One region of the Cellulosimicrobium sp. CpK407 genome, then DNA from elsewhere that is predicted to be linked to it. Evidence: predicted binding sites of a transcription regulator. Region 1 holds the regulator's gene; the other holds the start of a gene.
The links. The regulator Rex, encoded in region 1, represses fermentation and respiration genes when NADH is low (regulators of the CRP and FNR family bind a similar motif). The targets are predictions, from matches to a motif close to CTTGTGAANNNNTTCACAAG.

Region 1 (8,376 bases):
GCCAGCAGCGACGACGCGTGCGACGCCGCCCGCCGTGCCCGGACGGCGTCCGCCCACGGCGCTCGAGGCCAAGGCGCTCGCCCACCCCCTGCGCCAGCGCATCGTCCGGCAGTGCGGCACGCGCGAGATGACCAACAAGGAGCTCGCCGACCACCTCGGGGTCGCCCCCGGCACGGCCCTCCACCACGTCCGGCTCCTCGTCCGCGCCGGCCTGCTCGAGCCCGCCGACGTGCGCACCGGCGCCGGGGGAGCGCTCGAACGCCCCTACCGCGCGACCGGTGCGACCTGGTGGCTCGACGACCCCCTGCGCGGCACGGCGCCCGACGTCCGGTTCGGACCCTTCGCCGCCGCGCTCGACGACGCCCTCGCCGCGGGTCCCGACGCCGTCTCGACGGCCGCGACCTTCGGCCTCCACCTCTCCGACGACGACGTCGCCGAGCTCGACCGGCGCATCCTCGCCGTCCTCGACGAGTACGTCGCGACCGACGACCAGCGCCTCGACCGCCCCCTGCACCGCGGGGTGTTCCTCCTGCACCGCCCGCAGCCCTGACCTGGCGCGGACGCGACCGCGCGGCCGCAGCCCGGCCCGACCCGGCGCCGCGGGGGCTCAGGGGCGGGCGGCGAAGCGCTCCAGGAGGTCGGCGTGGCCGGAGACGATGAGGAGGTCGTTGGCGCTGATGCGGGTCTCGGGGGTCGCGTAGAGGAAGTCCTCGCCGGGAGACTTCACGCCGATGACCGTGACGCCGTAGCGCTCGCGGACCTTGGACTGCGCGAGCGTGAAGCCCTGGACCTCCTTGGGCGGGCGCATCTTGACGATCGTGAAGCCGTCCTCGACCTCGATGTAGTCGAGCAGCTTGCCGGAGACCAGGTGCGCGACGCGGGACCCGGCGTCGGCCTCGGGGAACACGACGTGGTGCGCGCCGATGCGCTGGAGGATGCGCCCGTGCTCGGCGGAGATCGCCTTGGCCCAGATCTGGGGCGTGCCCATGTCGACGAGGTTGCCCGTGATGAGCACGCTCGCCTCGAGCGACGTGCCCACGCCGACGACCGCGACGGGGAAGTCGCGCGCGCCGAGCTGCTCGAGGGCGACGGGGTTGGACGCGTCGGCCTCGACGAGGGGGAGCTGCCCGCTCCACTGGGCGACGAGCTCGGGGTCCCGCTCCACGGCGAGCACGTCCTGGCCGAGGCGGTCGAGCGTGGCGGCGATGGCCGTCCCGAAGCGCCCGAGACCGATGACGAGCACGCCGGCGTCCTTGCGCGGCGCCTTCGCCTCGTCGCGGCGGGAGCGCTCGGCGCGCCCGCGCTCGACGATGCGCCGGGCGACGGGGTCCGCCGGCAGGGCGTCCTTCCCGGTCGTCGGCCCGGCGCTCGGGTCGGCGCCGCGGGAGAAGGGGTCGGTCACGGTGGGGCCTCTCGTGTGGTCGGGGTGGGTCGGTGGCGGTGCCCGACGGCGTACGCCGCGGCAGGCGGTCCGCTCACCCGATGATGGGGCGCTCCTCGGGGTAGCGCACGATGCGGCGACGGTCGCGCAGCGCGAGCGCGGCGGCGAACGTCATGGTGCCGGTGCGCCCGACGAACATGAGCCCGACGAGCACGTACTTGCCCGCATCCGGGAGGCTGGGCGTGATGCCGGTGCTGAGGCCGACCGTCGCGAACGCGGAGATCGTCTCGAAGAGGATGACGTCGAGCGTCTCGCCCGTGATCTCCAGCAGGAGCAGGCTCGCCAGCAGGACCGCGGTCGCACCGACGAAGGACACGGCGACGGCGAGCCGCAGGGTGTCGCGGGGGATGCGGCGCCCGAAGGCCTCCATGTCCCGGTCGCCGCGCGCCTCGGACACGATCGCGATGAGCATGACGGCGAGCGTCGTGACCTTGATGCCGCCCGCGGTCGACGCGGAGCCGCCGCCTACGAACATGAGGGCGTCGGTGATGAGCCAGCTCGCCTCGTGCATTCCGCCGGTGTCGACGGTGGAGAAGCCGCCCGAGCGGGGCATGACGCCCGCGAACAGCGAGGCGAGGAGCTTCTCCCCGAACGCGAGCGGGCCGAGCGTGCGTTGGTTCGTCCACTCGACGGCCGCGAACAGGACCGTGCCGACCACGACGAGGGCCGCGCTCGTCGTGAGCGTGAGCTTGGTGTGCAGGCTCCACTTCGACACGCGCTTGCGGTTGCGCATGACGTTGAGGATCACGGGGAAGCCGAGGGAGCCGATGAACACGCCGAGGATGATCGGCAGGCACAGCATCCAGTCGCCGACGTACGGCGCGAGGCCCTGCTCGGTCGGGATGAACCCGGCGTTGTTGAAGGCCGAGATGCCGTAGAAGATGCCGTGCCACGCGGCCTCGCCGAACGTCTCCTCGAGCACGATGAACCGGGGCAGCAGGAGCAGCGCGATGAGGAGCTCGAGCGACGTCGAGGTGATGACGACGACCCGCACGAGCGAGCCGACCTCGCCGAGCCGCGTCGTCTTCGTCTCGGACGCGGTGAGGAGCTTCTGCGTGAGGCCGATGCGCCGCGACACGGCCATGCCGAGGATCGACGCGAGCGTCATGACGCCGAGGCCGCCGATCTTGATGCCGAGCAGGATGACGACCTGCCCGTACGTCGACCAGTACGTGCCCGTCGGGACGACGACCAGACCCGTGACGCACACCGCGGACGTCGCGGTGAAGAGGGCGTCGACGAACGGGGCAGCGCGACCGCTCGCGGTCGCCCAGGGGGCCATGAGGAGCGCGGTGAAGACCGCGATGACGGCGGCGAACACGGTGACGGCGAGGCGTGCGGGCGACTGCCGGGCGAGGCGGTCGACGATCTCCCGCCCCTTGAACAGGCGCCCGGTCATGCTCGTCGGCATGGAGCCTCCCTCACCACTCGCGTCACTCTGCCACGGGCCTGGTGACCCGTCATGTCGCCGCTCCGGCGCCGGGACATCATGCCGCGTCCGGCCCCCGTGCGCCGCACCGCGGTCCGGTGACCGGTCCGTCGGGGCGGGGGCCGCGGCGCCGGGCGTTACCGTGAGCCATGCCCACGACCGACCCCCCGTCGTCGCCCGCCTCCGCCCGGGGGAGCGCCGCGGCGCCCGGATCCTGCGTCGTGTGGAGCCCTGAGCTCCTCGGGTACGACTTCGGTCCCGGGCACCCCATGTCCCCGGCCCGGCTCGACCTGACCATGGGTCTGGTGCGCGCGCTGGGCCTGCTCGACGGCGACGGTGCGCCTCAGGGTGCGCCCCGCGTCGTCGGGCCGGAGCCCGCGAGCGACGACGTCCTCGGCCTCGTGCACGAGCCGGCGTACGTCGCGGCCGTGCGCGCGGCGTCGGAGCACGGGACCCCCGACCCGGCCCGTGGTCTCGGCACCGAGGACGACCCGGTCTTCCCGGGGATGCACGAGGCCGCGGCCCGGATCGTCGCGGGCTCCTACGAGGCGGCGGGGGAGATCGCCGCGGGGCGCGTCGGGCACGCGGTGAACGTCGCGGGGGGCATGCACCACGCGAAGGCGGGCGCGGCGTCGGGCTTCTGCGTCTACAACGACGCGGCCGTCGCGATCCGGCGCCTCCTGGACGACGGCGTCGCGCGCGTCGCGTACGTCGACCTCGACGCCCACCACGGCGACGGCGTGGAGGAGGCGTTCTGGGACGACCCGCGCGTCCTCACCGTGTCCGTCCACCAGAGCGGCACGACGCTCTTTCCCGGTACCGGGCACCCGACCGACGTCGGGGGCGCGGGCGCCGAGGGCACGGCGGTCAACGTCGGGCTGCCCCGCCGCACGGACGGCGCGCGCTGGCTGCGGGCGGTCGACGCCGTCGTGCCGCCGGTGCTGCGGGCGTTCCGGCCCGAGGTCCTCGTCACCCAGCACGGGTGCGACGCGCACGGCGAGGACCCGCTCTCCGACCTCGACGTCTCCGTGGACGCCCAGCGCACGGCGCTCGCTCAGGTGCACGACCTCGCGCACGAGCTCACCGGCGGACGCTGGCTCGCGCTCGGCGGCGGCGGGTACGCGATCGCGCGCGTCGTGCCGCTCGTGTGGACGGCGGTCGTGGGGGAGGTCGTGCACCGGCCGGTGACGGCGGGCGAGCCGCTGCCCGAGGAGTGGCGCGCCCGCGTCGCCGAGGTCGCCGGGTTCGACGCCCCGCTCGCCTTCGGCCCGCCCGTCGACGTGCGCCGCTGGAGCAGCGGCTACGACCCCGACGACGACGTCGACCGCGCCGTCGCGGCCACGCGCCGCGCCGTCTTCCCGCTGCTCGGCCTCGACCCGCACTTCGACTGAGGCGGTCGTCCCCCGGGATGCCCGGGGCGTCGTGCGGGTCCGCGCGCCGGGCGGCGTACCGGGGCACGAGCGCGAGCGGGTAGTCTAGGGGGCGGATTTCTCTCGTGTTGGTCGGCTCGCGGCGCCCTCGTGGTCGCCGGGCGCCCCGATCAACCGTGGACCACACGCGGCCGGTCGACCGGTCGCCGACCGACACGCCGCTCGAGCATTGCGAGGACCGTATGGGCTCCGTCATCAAGAAGCGCCGCAAGCGCATGGCCAAGAAGAAGCACCGCAAGCTGCTTCGCAAGACGCGTCACCAGCGTCGCAACAAGAAGTGACGTCGCGCGCGTCCTGACGCGCCGACCCGCCGTCGAGCCCGGCCCCTCCCGAGGGACCGGGCTCGACGCGTCTCGGACGATCACGCGAGGTGGAGCCCTGGCCTACCAGGCCTCTACCTCGCGGGACCAGGGTTCTCTCTCGCGGGGGCGGGGGCGGGGGCGAGGGCGCCGGCTCGGGGGAGCGGGGTGGTCAGAGGCGCGAGATGCGGCGGTCGACGGCGCGGCGGACGGAGCGCAGGACGAGGGCGGCGGCCCAGGCGGCGCCGGCCCAGCTCGCGGTGCGGACGCTGCTGCGGGCGACGCGACGGCGTCGGCCGCGGAACTCGCGGATGGGCCAGCCGACGTCCTGCGCGTGGCGGCGCAGGCGGGCGTCGGGGTTGATGGGGCACGGGTGCCCCACGGCCTCCATCATCGTCACGTCGTTGAGCGAGTCGCCGTAGGCGTAGGACGCGTCGAGGTCGATGTCCTCGCGCTCGGCGAGCGCGCGCACCCCGGCGGCCTTGGCGCGGCCGTGCATCATGTCGCCCACGAGGCGGCCGGTGTAGAAGCCGTCCTCGTGCTCGGCGACGGTGCCGAGGGCGCCGGTCGTCCCGAGCCGGCGGGCGATGAGCTCCCCGATCTCGACCGGGGTCGCGGAGACGAGCCACACCTGGTGACCGGCGGCGAGGTGCTCGTCGAGCAGGCGGCGCGTGCCGGGGTAGATGCGCAGCGAGAGGACGGTGTCGTAGACCTCCTCCCCGATCGCGGTGACCTCGGCGACGGAGCGACCCGCGATGAGGGCGAGCGCGCGGGACCGGATGCGGTCGATCTGCTGCTTGTTCTCGCCGAACAGGAGGTAGCGCGCCTGGTGCACGGCGAAGCGCACGATGTCGAGCGTCGAGAAGAACTCCCGCTGGTACAGCGCGCGGGCGAGGTGGAACGACGACGCGCCGCGGATGATCGTGTTGTCCACGTCGAAGAACGCGGCGGTGCGGTGCGCGGGTGCGGGGGGTGTGCGGCCGGCGTCGGGCGCGGCCTCGGAGGCGGTCGACCCGGGGGTCGGGACGGGGCCCGGACCGGAAGACGTCGCCATGTCCCCACTCTAGGCGGTCCCGCGCTCGGCCCGGGGCCGCGTCCTCGTACCCTGGGAGGCGTGAGCACCTCCGACGCGCCGGCCCCTCCCGTCCTCCTCTACGGCCGAGCGGGGTGCCACCTGTGCGACGACGCGCGCGCCGTCGTCGCGGCGGTGTGCGCCGAGGCGAGCGTCGCGTGGGCGGAGGTGGACGTGGACGCGCCGGACGCGGACCCGGCGCTGCGCGAGCAGTACGGCGAGTACGTCCCGGTCGTGACGGTCGGCGGCGTGCAGCAGGGGTTCTGGCGCGTGGACGCCCGCCGGCTCGCCCGCGCGGTGGGTCGGATTTCGACGGCGCGCGCGGACCTGGGATGATTCCTCCCGGTGGAGCGCGACCGTCGACGAGGACGGTCCCAGGACGACGGGGTGACGGGTGGCTGAGCAGGTAGTCGGTGAGGTGACGGCGCCGGGTATCCCGAGCGCGACGGTGGCGCGGCTCCCGTCCTACCTGCGGGCGCTGCGCGACCTGGTGGCGCGGGGCGTCGCGACGACGTCGTCGGTCGAGCTCGCCGAGCTCTCCGGCGTCGGTCCGGCGCAGCTCCGCAAGGACCTGTCGTTCCTGGGCTCGTTCGGCACGCGCGGCGTGGGCTACGACGTGGACTCGCTCGCGCAGTACATCACCGAGGCGCTGGGGCTCGTGGACGAGCACCGCATCGCGATCGTCGGGATCGGCAACCTGGGGCACGCGCTCGCGAACTACTCGGGGTACGAGCAGCGGGGCTTCCACGTCGCGGCGCTCCTCGACGCGTCGCCGGAGGTCGTGGGCACGCGGGCGGCGGGCCTCGTCGTCGAGCACGTCGACGCGCTGGAGGAGGTCGTGGCGCGGGAGAAGGTGTCGATCGTGGTCCTCGCGACGCCGGCGGCGCACGCGCAGTCCGTCGCGGACCGGGTCGTGGCGGCGGGCGTGCGGGAGATCCTCAACTTCGCGCCGCGTGCGCTGCAGGTGCCCGCGGACGTCGACGTGCGCGGCGTGGACGTCGGCAGCGAGCTGCAGATCCTCGCGTTCCACTCCCAGGCGCGCGCGCTCGCCGAGGCGCAGGACCGCTGAACGACGAGGGGCCGCGTGCTCGCGCACGCGGCCCCTCGGGGCGGCACCCCTGCCGGGGGTGCAGTGTTTCGGGGAACGGTACCGGGGAAGAGTGTCCCGGGAGCCGGTCGTCAGGCCTGCTTGATGGCCGAGACGTCGAGGGCGATCTTGATCTTGTCGCCCACGAGCACGCCGCCGGTCTCGAGCGCGGCGTTCCAGGTGAGGCCGAACTCCTTGCGGGAGATCTCCGTGGTCGCCTCGAACCCGGCGCGCGCGTTGCCGAACGGGTCGGTCGCGGTGCCCGCGAACTCGGTCTCGAGCTCGACCGGCTTGGTCACGCCGTTGATGGTCAGGTCGCCCGCCACGACGAAGTCGTCGCCGTCGCCGGAGATGCTGGTCGACGCGAAGGTCCACGTCGGCTTGTTCTCGGCGTCCCAGAAGTCCGCGCTGCGCAGGTGGTTGTCGCGGTTCGCGTCGCCCGTGCTCACGGACGCGGCGTCGAGCTCGGCGGTCACGGAGGTCGACTCGAGGTCGTCGCCCACGGTGATGGTGCCGGCCGTGATGGCGAGCGTGCCGCGCACCTTGGAGATGCCGGCGTGGCGGACCGTGAAGGCCGCCTGCGAGTGGGACGAGTCGAGGGCGTAGGTACCGGCGTTGAGCCCGGCGGGCAGCGGCGTGGCCATGGGTGCTCCTGAAGGGGTCGAGGGTCCCGGGGGACCGAACTTGGTTGAAGGTTCAACTTCGTACGAGCGTATCAACAGCAGGGGGTGATCCGTCTATTCCCGGTGAGGTGGAACAATGTTCGGCGAGGTTCCACCCCTGAACCCGCCCCCGTCCGCCAGCGCCCGAGGACCCATGACCAGCAACGACGTCGACCACCAGCTGACGACGACCGCCCGCGGGACCACCGCGGCCGCGAGCGCGGAGCCGCGCTGGCTCGACGCCGAGCAGCAGCGCCTGTGGCGCGCCTACCTCGACGGGACCGTGCGCTTCATCGAGTCGCTGGGGCGCGACCACGAGGAGCGGTCGGACGTGTCGCTCAACGAGTACGAGCTGCTGGTGCGGCTCTCGGAGAGCCCGGACCACACGCTGCGGATGTCCGCCCTCGCCGACGGGCTCGCCCGGTCCCGCAGCCGCGTGACCCACACCGTGGCGCGCATGGAGGCACGCGGCCTGGTCCGGCGCTCGGCGAGCACGGGCGACCGCCGCGGGGTCAACTGCGAGATGACGACCGAGGGCTACCGCGTCCTCGTGGCGTCGGCTCCCGCCCACGTGGCCGCCGTGCGCCGGTTCATGGTCGACGTGCTCACGCCGGAGCAGTTCCGGGCGCTCGGCGAGGCGATGGCGGCCGTCGCCGAGGCGTGCAAGGCCGACCGCGACTCCTGACCCGGGTCGCTCCGGGAGCCGCCGGCCCGCGGGTGCCGGTCAGGGCCGGGAGTGCGGGACACTGGTGCGCATGGTCTCCACCATCGTCCACCTCCTGCGCCACGGCGAGGTCCACAACCCCGACGGCGTCCTCTACGGCCGCATCCCCGGCTACCACCTCTCCGAGCGAGGCCACGAGATGGCCCGCCGCGTCGCCGCGCACCTCGCGGGCGAGCCCGGGCCCGACGGCGCGTCCCGCCCCCGCGCGGACCTCGCCGTCGTCGTCGCGTCG
Region 2 (8,376 bases), on a different contig from region 1:
CTGGACCCGCGCGCCTACCTCGTGCGCGTCACGACCCGGCTCGCGCTCGACCGGCTGCGCGCGCTGCGGGCGCGCCGCGAGACGTACGTGGGGTCGTGGTTGCCCGACCCGCTCCTCACGACGCCGGACGCCGCGCTGCAGGTCGAGCGCGCGGAGGACGTCTCGATGGCGCTGCTCGTCGTGCTGGAGACGCTGAGCCCGCTCGAGCGCGCCGTGTTCGTGCTGCGCGAGGTGTTCGACGTCCCGTACGACGAGATCGCCGAGGGCCTCGACCGCTCGGCCGAGTCCGTGCGTCAGACCGCGCACCGCGCGCGCGAGCACGTGCGGGCGCGTCGCCCGCGGTTCACGCCGCCCGACGACGCGCAGCGTGCCGCCGTCGAGCGGTTCATGGCCGCGTGCGCCACGGGTGACACGACCGCGCTCGTCGAGGTCCTCGCGCCGGACGTCGTCGTGGTGAGCGACGGCGGCGGGAAGGCGCGCGCGGCGCTGCGACCCGTGACGGGGGCGGACAAGGTGGCGCGCATGCTCGTGGGCCTCTCGGCGAAGCCCGAGACGACGGCGATGGCCTTCGAGCCGGCGCTGGTCAACGGCGCGCTGGGCGGGGTGTGGACCGTGGAGGGGGCGCCGGCGATGGCGGCGTCCGTCGAGTACGACGGCGAGCGCGTCGTGCGCGTCCTGCTCTTCCGGAACCCGGAGCGGCTGGCCGGGCTCAGACGAGCGTGAGGACGCCGAGCGCGCCGACTGCCAGAGCGAGAACGAGCGAGACCGCGATGAGCACGACGTGCACCGTGAGGAAGCGCGTCGCGCGCCCCTCGGCGTCCCGCGCGCGGGGGTCCTTGGCGATGCGCTGGAGGAACCGCGGCCAGATGAGCAGGTTCCACGCGGCGGCGACGAGCAGGACGACGGACCAGGCGACGGGGAGCTCCACGCGTCGAGCATGCCAGCGGAGCGCGGTGCCTCCGGACCGGGGAGGGTCACGGGGTGTGTGGGATCGGCCACATCGACGGTGACCCGCAGGTGAGGATAGCCTTGCCTACGGTCACCGTGGTCGCGGGGCCGTCGTCCGCCCGGGAGGCCCGGGCCGCACCCCGAGGAGCCGCTGGTGGCCACGTTCAAGATGGTCAAGCCCGCCGACGCGCACGTCGTCACGCTGAGCGTGGTGGGCAGCAAGCGGGTGAGCCCGAACGTCGTGCGGGTGACCCTCGGCGGCGAGGACATGGACCTCTTCACACCCATGGGCTTCGACCAGTGGTTCCGGATGTTCCTCGCCCGCGACGACCAGGAGTCCCTGCGCCTGCCCACGCGCACGTCGGGCATGTGGTACGTCCAGTACCTCGCGACGCCCAAGGCGCGCCGGCCCTGGGTCCGCAACTACACGGTGCGCGCCGCGCGGCCCGACCTGCGCGAGATCGACGTCGACTTCGTCGTCCACGGGGACGCCGGGCCCGCGTCGTCGTTCGCGCTGTCCGCGCGGCCGGGCGACCGCGTCGGCGTGCTCGACCAGGGTGTGGGGTACAACCCGCGCGTCCCGCACGACTGGACCCTCGTCGTCGCCGACGAGACCGGGTTGCCCGCGGTCGCGGGCATCTGCGAGTCGCTGCCCGACGACGCGCGCGGCCTCGCGATCGTCGAGATCCCCGAGGCGGCGGACGCGCAGGACTTTCGCGTCCCGGCCGGGGTCGAGCTGCGCTGGGTCGTGCGGGAGGGCTCCGCGCCCGAGGGCACCGACCCGCACGCGCTCCTGCCCGGCGCGCTGGCGCTCGAGGCGGTGCGGTCGGCCGACCTGCCGTCCGGTCCCGTCTACGCGTACGCGGTGGGGGAGTCGACGCTCGCGACCGGGGTGCGCCGCCACCTCGTCAACGACCGCGGCGTGCCCAAGGCGCACGTCGACTTCGTCGGGTACTGGCGGCACGGGCACGCGGCGTCGGCCTGACCGGCCCGGGCGTCGTCGGACCTGAGGGCCCGGGCGGCACGCCTCTGTCCCGTCAGACCTTGCGGAGCTGGCGGAACATCGGGCAGTCGAACGGGTCGCGCGCCGAGAGCCCCACGCGGTTGAGGTAGCGGACCACGATGCCGTACGACTGGACGAGGCTGGTCTCCGTGTAGGGCAGGCCGAGGTTCGCGCAGTGCTCGCGCACGATCTCCCGCGCCCGCGCGAGGTGGGGACGCGGCATGCTCGGGAAGAGGTGGTGCTCGATCTGGAAGTTCAGCCCGCCCATGAGGACGTTCATCCACCAGCCGCCGCGGATGTTGCGCGACGTGAGGACCTGCTTGGACAGGAAGTCGATCTTCGCGTTCTCGGGAATGATCGCCATGCCCTTGTGGTTGGGCGCGAACGACGCCCCCATGTAGACGCCGAACACGGCGAGCTGCACGCCGAGGAACGCGAACGCCATGCCGAGCGGCAGGAACCAGAAGATCGCCCCCACGTAGAGCGACAGGCGCAGCGTGAGGATGACGAGCTCGCGGACCCGGTCGCGGACGTTGCCGCGCGTCCGGCCACCCGCGAGGAGCGAGCGGTACGCCTGGACGTGCAGGTTGAGGCCCTCGAGCGTGAGGAGCGGGAAGAACAGCCACCCCTGGTAGCGGTTGATCACCGAGCGGAAGCCCTTCGCGGCGGCGGCGTCCTCGTCGAGGAAGACGACGACGTCCGGGGCGATGTCCGGGTCCTTGCCGCGCTGGTTGGGGTTCGCGTGGTGGCGCGTGTGCTTGTTCATCCACCACGAGTGGCTGATCCCCACCACGCCGTTCGCGAGGATGCGACCCAGGAGGTCGTTCGCCGGGCCGGACGCGAAGACCTGCCGGTGCGACGCCTCGTGGGCGACGAACGCGAACTGGGTGAAGATCAGGCCGAGCGCCCCGGCGATCAGGAGCTGGAACCACGAGTCGCCGAGGAGGACGAACCCGGCGACGGCGCCGCCGAGCGCGAGCGTCAGCACGGCGAGGGTCCACAGGTAGTAGCCGTGCGTCCGGTGGAGCAGGCCGGCGTCGCGCACGGTGCGCGACAGCGCGCTGTACGTGCTGGTGACGGCGCCCGGCTCGTCGGTGCGGGGACGGGTGGCCCGGAAGCCCGGGCGCACTGCGGCAGAGGTCATGTGCGGCCTCGCAGGGTGTCGGTGTCGACTTCCCAGCCGCGGAGGTGAGCGGGTGCTCGTGCTGCAGATGACCCCCACCCTACGGGACCGTAGGTTGCGCATGCGAGCGCGTCACGTGAAGAACTCGCGCAGGAGCCGGACGGGCGGCGTCGTGGTCAGGCGGCGAAGCGGAACGTCTGGCGGTACTCCGTCGGCGTGATGCCGACCGCGCGCCGGAAGTGGTGGCGCAGGAGCGCCGCCGACCCGAAACCGCAGCGCCGCGCGACCTCCTCGAGGTCGAGCGACGACTCCTCGAGCAGCGACTGCGCGTGCGCGACGCGCTGCGACGTCAGCCACGCGAGCGGCGTCGTGCCCGTCTGGGCGACGAACGAACGCGCGAACGTCCGCTCCGACGTGTGGGCCCGGCGCGCCAGGTCGCGCACCGTGAGCGACTCGTCGAGGTGCTCGGTCATCCACTCCAGCAGCTCGGCGAACGAGTCCTCCTCGCACTCCGGGACCGGGCGCTCGATGAACTGGCGCTGACCGCCCTCGCGCTGGGGCGCCACGACCATGCGCCGCGCGATCGTGTTCGCGACCTTGGCCCCGAGCTCGCGCCGCACGAGGTGCAGGCACGCGTCGATCCCCGCTGCGGTCCCGGCGCTCGTCACGAGGTTGCCGTCGTCGACGAACAGCACGTCCGGGTCGATGTCCAGGCTCGGGTACCGGCGACGCAGCTCGTCGGCGTGCATCCAGTGGGTCGTGACGCGCCGCCCCTCGATCACGCCGGCCGCGGCGAGCACGAACACCCCGGAGCACACGCTCAGCAGCAGCGCGCCGCGGTCCGACGCGCGTCGGACCGCGTCCAGCACCTCGGGCGGGTAGTGCGAGCCGATGCGGATCGCCGGGACGATGAGGAGGTCGGCGTCGTCCGTCGCGTCGAGCCCGTGGTCGGGGACGACCTGCGCGCCGACCGACGTGCGGACGGGCGACCCGGCGACCGGGCCGCACACGCGGAAGTCGAACGGCGGGACGCCGTCCTCGCTCCGGTCGAGGCCGAACACCTCGCATACGACGCCGAACTCGAACGGGGCCAGGCCATCGCACACGACGGCAGCGACGGAGTGCACCATGCACGGCACGCTACGCCCGTGGCGGGATCTTGTCGAGAGGTGTCAGTCCTGCCACTCGTCGGCGGAGCCGCCCGGCGGAAGGGTGGGGGCATGGACATCTTCTGGGGTGTGGTGGTTCTTCTCCTCGTCGTCGGCCCGACCGTCGCGGCGCTCGCGGTGCGGCGCGAGGACCCCGCGCGACCGTGGTTCCCCGCGGGGTCCGACGGCGCGTGGCCCGGTGCCGGCGCGTGGGGCGACCGGTCGGTCGACGGCGAGCGCCCGGACCGCGACGCGCAGCGTCTCGACGCCGACCTGCGGGCGGCGGCCTCGCGCCCTGACGCGCAGGGCGCGCACGTCGACCCGCACGCGGTCGCGGCCGAGCTCGTCCTGCGGCGCGTCGTCCCGAACCCTGCCGTGCGCGACGGCGTGCGGGGTGCCCCGGCGCAGGCGTCGGCGACGCTCGCCGAGCCGCCGACGTCGAACCGGCGTCCGCCGAGCGCGGCGCGGCGCGTGCCGCTCCCGCGCTGACGCGGTCGGTGCCCGCGGCGAACGCACGACGACGGACGCGAGACGGCCAGGACGGCAAGGAGGCGGCTGCAGAGACGCCGCGACAGAGAGGGGGCGACAGAGACGTGGCGACAGAGACGCGACGGCCCGGACCTCGTGGAGGTCCGGGCCGTCGTGGGGGAGGGGCGTCAGATCCTGGTCAGGCGCGCGAGCCGACCGCGTCGACGTCCGCGCCGCCGGTGAGCTGGTCGAGACCCTCGAGCTCCTCGGCCTCCCAGGGGGCGTGGCCGAGGCTCGGGATCATCGTCGCGAGCTCGGGGCGCCACTTGGTGAAGCGCGCGGGGAAGCAGCGCTCCAGCAGGTCGATCATCGCGGGGACCGCGGTCGACGCGCCCGGCGAGGCCCCGAGCAGGCCCGCGATGGAGCCGTCGCCGGCGGCGATGACTTCGGTGCCGAACTCGAGGACGCCCTTGCCGTCCTTGTCCCTCTTGATCACCTGCACGCGCTGGCCGGCGGTGATGGTCTCCCAGTCCTTGGGGTGCGCCGTCGGCATGAAGCCCTGGAGCGCCGTGAACTTGGTCTCCGGGCTCGCCAGGAGCTGGCCGACCAGGTACTGGGTGAGGTCGAGGTTCTTCAGGCCCGCACCGACCATCGAGCCGAGGTTGTGCAGGCGCAGCGACGTGAACAGCCCGAGGTACTTGCCCTTCTTGAGGTACTTGGGGCTGAACCCGGCATAGGGGCCGAACATCAGGTACGTCTTGCCGTCGACGACGCGCGTGTCCAGGTGCGGGACGGACATGGGCGGGGAGCCGACGTCGGCCTTGCCGTACACCTTGGCCTGGTGCTGCGCGACGAGCTCGGGGCTGTCGGTGCGCAGGAACTCGCCGCTGATGGGGAAGCCGCCGTAACCCTTGGCCTCGGGGATGCCCGCGGCCTGGAGCAGCGGCAGGGCGCCACCGCCCGCGCCGACGAACACGAACCGCGCCTCGACCGTCGAGCGGCGCTTCGGGGCGTTCCACGAGCGGTCCTTGACCGTCAGACGCCAGCGGCCGTCCTTCGTCTTCTTGAGGTTCTTCACCTCGTGCTCGAGGTAGAGCTGCGTGCCCTGCGAGACGAGGTAGTCGACGAGCTGCTGCGTGAGGGCGCCGAAGTCGACGTCCGTGCCGCTCGTCGCGCGCGTCGCCGCGACCGGCTCGTCGCCGTCGCGCTCCGCGACGAGGAGCGGGGCCCACTCGGCGATCACGGCCGGGTCGTCGCTGAACTCGAGCTCGCTGAAGAGCGGGTGCCGGCGCAGCGTCTCGAACCGGCGGCGCAGGTAGTCGACGTTCTCCGCGCCGCGCACGAATGTCATGTGCGGCGTGCGGGAGATGAAGCTCGCGGGCTGGGGGAGGGCGCCGGTGGTGAGCAGGTGGTGCCAGAACTCGCGCGACACCTCGAACTGCTCGTTGATCTTCACCGCCTTGGTGATGTCGATCGAGCCGTCCGCCTTCTCCGGCGTGTAGTTCAGCTCGCACAGGGCGGCATGGCCGGTCCCGGCGTTGTTCCACGGGTTCGACGACTCCTGCGCCACGGCGTCCAGACGCTCGTAGATGCGCACGGTCCAGGAAGGCTCCAGGACCTTGAGGAGGGCTCCCAGCGTGGCGCTCATGATGCCACCGCCGATGAGGGCTACGTCGATCTGGTCTGCGCTGCTTGCGGGGTTGCTCGCTCGACTCGACACGCTCCGATTCTACGCTTGTGAAAGAGTGCACTAAGTGTGCGTTCCGTCACGGGCGTGCGTCACACTTTCGCGGGACGAACGTCCCGACCGGCACAGGCCGGACGTCTCACCCGCACCCCGGGACCCCCGTCCGCCGAGGGAGAGCAGGTCGCGGAGGGCTCAGAGGCTCCGCCGCTCGAGCGGCGGGTTCGGCTCGCGCCCGAGACCCGGCCACGCGTCGAACCCCGACGCGGGTCTACCGCGGCGGCGAGTACGGGGAGGGCCAGGGGCTGATCTCGGGAAGGGCGACCGGTTCGCCGGAGCGGAACGCGAGGGGTGCGGCGTCGGGGGCGCGGCCCGCGAGCCAGGCGGCGACGTCGGTCAGGCGACCCCGGACGACGACACCGGCTCGCGCGTCGAACCCGGGGTCGCTCCCCAGGGGAGTCTCCGAGTCGGGAGAGATCCCGGGTTCGGCAGCGAGGCGAAGGCCGCCCGGACCCACCCCGAGCACGGTGGGCTCGCTCGCGAGCTCGACCACGACGTCGTCCGCGAGCCGGACCCCGAGGAAGTCGAGGAGGTGGAGGTCGAGGGAGCGCGGCCAGGTGTCGAGGCCGATCCCGGCGTCGAGGTCCACGGCGTGGACGCGGACCTCGCGCCACCATGCGACGAGCGCGTCGGCGACGGTCCCGTCGCGGTAGGTCACGGGGGCGTCCCACCCGGACGACCCGGGCTCCGGCCACGCGGCGTCGAGGCGTTCGGCGAGCGCCTCGAGCGCGACGACGTGCGCGGCGACGGACCGGCCCGCGCCCGCCTGGATGCCGGCCTCGCGGCCGGCGGCTCCGCCGTCGTACACCTCGACGAGCGCGCCGCGGGCGGCGTGCTCCGCCTGGCGGGCCATGGCCTCGCCGATCGCCGTGACGTGCGCGAGCACGTGGCTGCGCGACCAGCCGGGAAGGGTCGAGGGGCCGGCGAGGCCGTCGTCGCCGAGGGTGCGCGTCGCGGCGGTGACGGCGGCGAGCGCGGACCGTGCGTCGTGGCGCGCGTCCTCGACGTCGGGGAGCGCGAGCGGGCTGGTTCCGGTCAGGGCCACAGGAGCTCCTTCGTCCAGGTGGGGGGTGCTGCGGTCCGGGTGTCCGCGGCCGCGGCGTAGCGGAGGCGGGTCTGGCCCTCGGGCGAGGACGCCCAGAACTCGACGCTCGTGGGCTCCAGCGCGTACGCGGTCCACGCGTCGAGGACGAGTCCGGGCTCGGTGCGGACCCGTGCGAGCGCCGCGTCCCACGCGGTCCGGTACGCGTCCTGCGACGCGAGCGGGTCGCTCTGCGGTCCCGCGAGCGCGGTCGCGCGGGAGGCGTCGGAGCGCGCGAGGAAGTCGGCGGCGGACGCGTCGGGGCCGAGCGGGACCACCGGACCGCGCACCCGCACCTGGCGGCCGTGCTCGCGCCAGAAGAACGTCAGCGCGGCGTTCGGGTTCTCCGCGAGCGCCAGGCCCTTGGGCGAGTCGGCGCGGGTGGCGAAGACCCAGCCGTCGCCGTCGACGTCCTTGAGGATCAGCGTCCGGGCGTCGACCCGGCCGCTCGCGTCGGCGGTCGAGAGGGTTGCCGCGTGCGGTGCCGGCAGACCGGCGTCGATCGCCTCCAGGAGCCAGTCGACGAAGAGCGTGCTGGGCTCGTCGGGTGCCGCGTCGACGTCGAGGCCGGGCAGGTCGGCGCCGAGCACCGGCAGCGCGCGCAGGCGCTCGCGCAGGGACGGGCGGTCGGGTGCGGCGGTCATGCGTCCTCCGGCGGGTCGGCGGGTCGAGGGTCCAGGAGCGCGACGAACCCGCGGGCTGCCGCGGTCATCGCGTCGGGGTCGTCGAGGGCGCGTGCCAGGACGTACCCGCCCTGCACGATCGCGACGGCGGCGAGCGCGCGGTCGCGGGCGGCGTCGTCGGGCAGCCCGTCCTCCGCCAGGACGGCGGCGGCCAGGTCGACGAGCCCGCGGAAGTAGG

Region 2: mqo (malate dehydrogenase (quinone)) is a predicted target of Rex. The motif match lies at 6,425-6,444, and genes of this name have one in related genera.

The regions. Positions count from the first base shown of each region.
Region 1 is NZ_JBGNYC010000038.1:11,326-19,701, reverse strand. Features, by position in the region: gene ABWU78_RS15375 (ArsR/SmtB family transcription factor) at 1-550, shown strand, start outside; gene ABWU78_RS15370 (potassium channel family protein) at 608-1,312, opposite strand; gene ABWU78_RS15365 (TrkH family potassium uptake protein) at 1,476-2,852, opposite strand; gene ABWU78_RS15360 (acetoin utilization protein AcuC) at 3,020-4,261, shown strand; gene ABWU78_RS15355 (30S ribosomal protein bS22) at 4,483-4,581, shown strand; gene ABWU78_RS15350 (HAD family hydrolase) at 4,772-5,653, opposite strand; gene ABWU78_RS15345 (glutaredoxin family protein) at 5,714-6,007, shown strand; gene ABWU78_RS15340 (redox-sensing transcriptional repressor Rex) at 6,066-6,740, shown strand; gene ABWU78_RS15335 (YceI family protein) at 6,851-7,402, opposite strand; gene ABWU78_RS15330 (MarR family winged helix-turn-helix transcriptional regulator) at 7,575-8,105, shown strand; gene ABWU78_RS15325 (histidine phosphatase family protein) at 8,176-8,376, shown strand, end outside.
Region 2 is NZ_JBGNYC010000001.1:164,076-172,451, forward strand. Features, by position in the region: gene ABWU78_RS00745 (RNA polymerase sigma-70 factor) at 1-723, shown strand, start outside; gene ABWU78_RS00750 (SCO4848 family membrane protein) at 710-928, opposite strand; gene ABWU78_RS00755 (siderophore-interacting protein) at 1,103-1,933, shown strand; gene ABWU78_RS00760 (fatty acid desaturase family protein) at 1,986-3,095, opposite strand; gene ABWU78_RS00765 (helix-turn-helix domain-containing protein) at 3,251-4,204, opposite strand; gene ABWU78_RS00770 (hypothetical protein) at 4,295-4,711, shown strand; gene mqo (malate dehydrogenase (quinone)) at 4,890-6,410, opposite strand; gene ABWU78_RS00780 (maleylpyruvate isomerase family mycothiol-dependent enzyme) at 6,646-7,479, opposite strand; gene ABWU78_RS00785 (pyridoxine/pyridoxamine 5'-phosphate oxidase) at 7,470-8,159, opposite strand; gene ABWU78_RS00790 (TetR/AcrR family transcriptional regulator) at 8,156-8,376, opposite strand, start outside.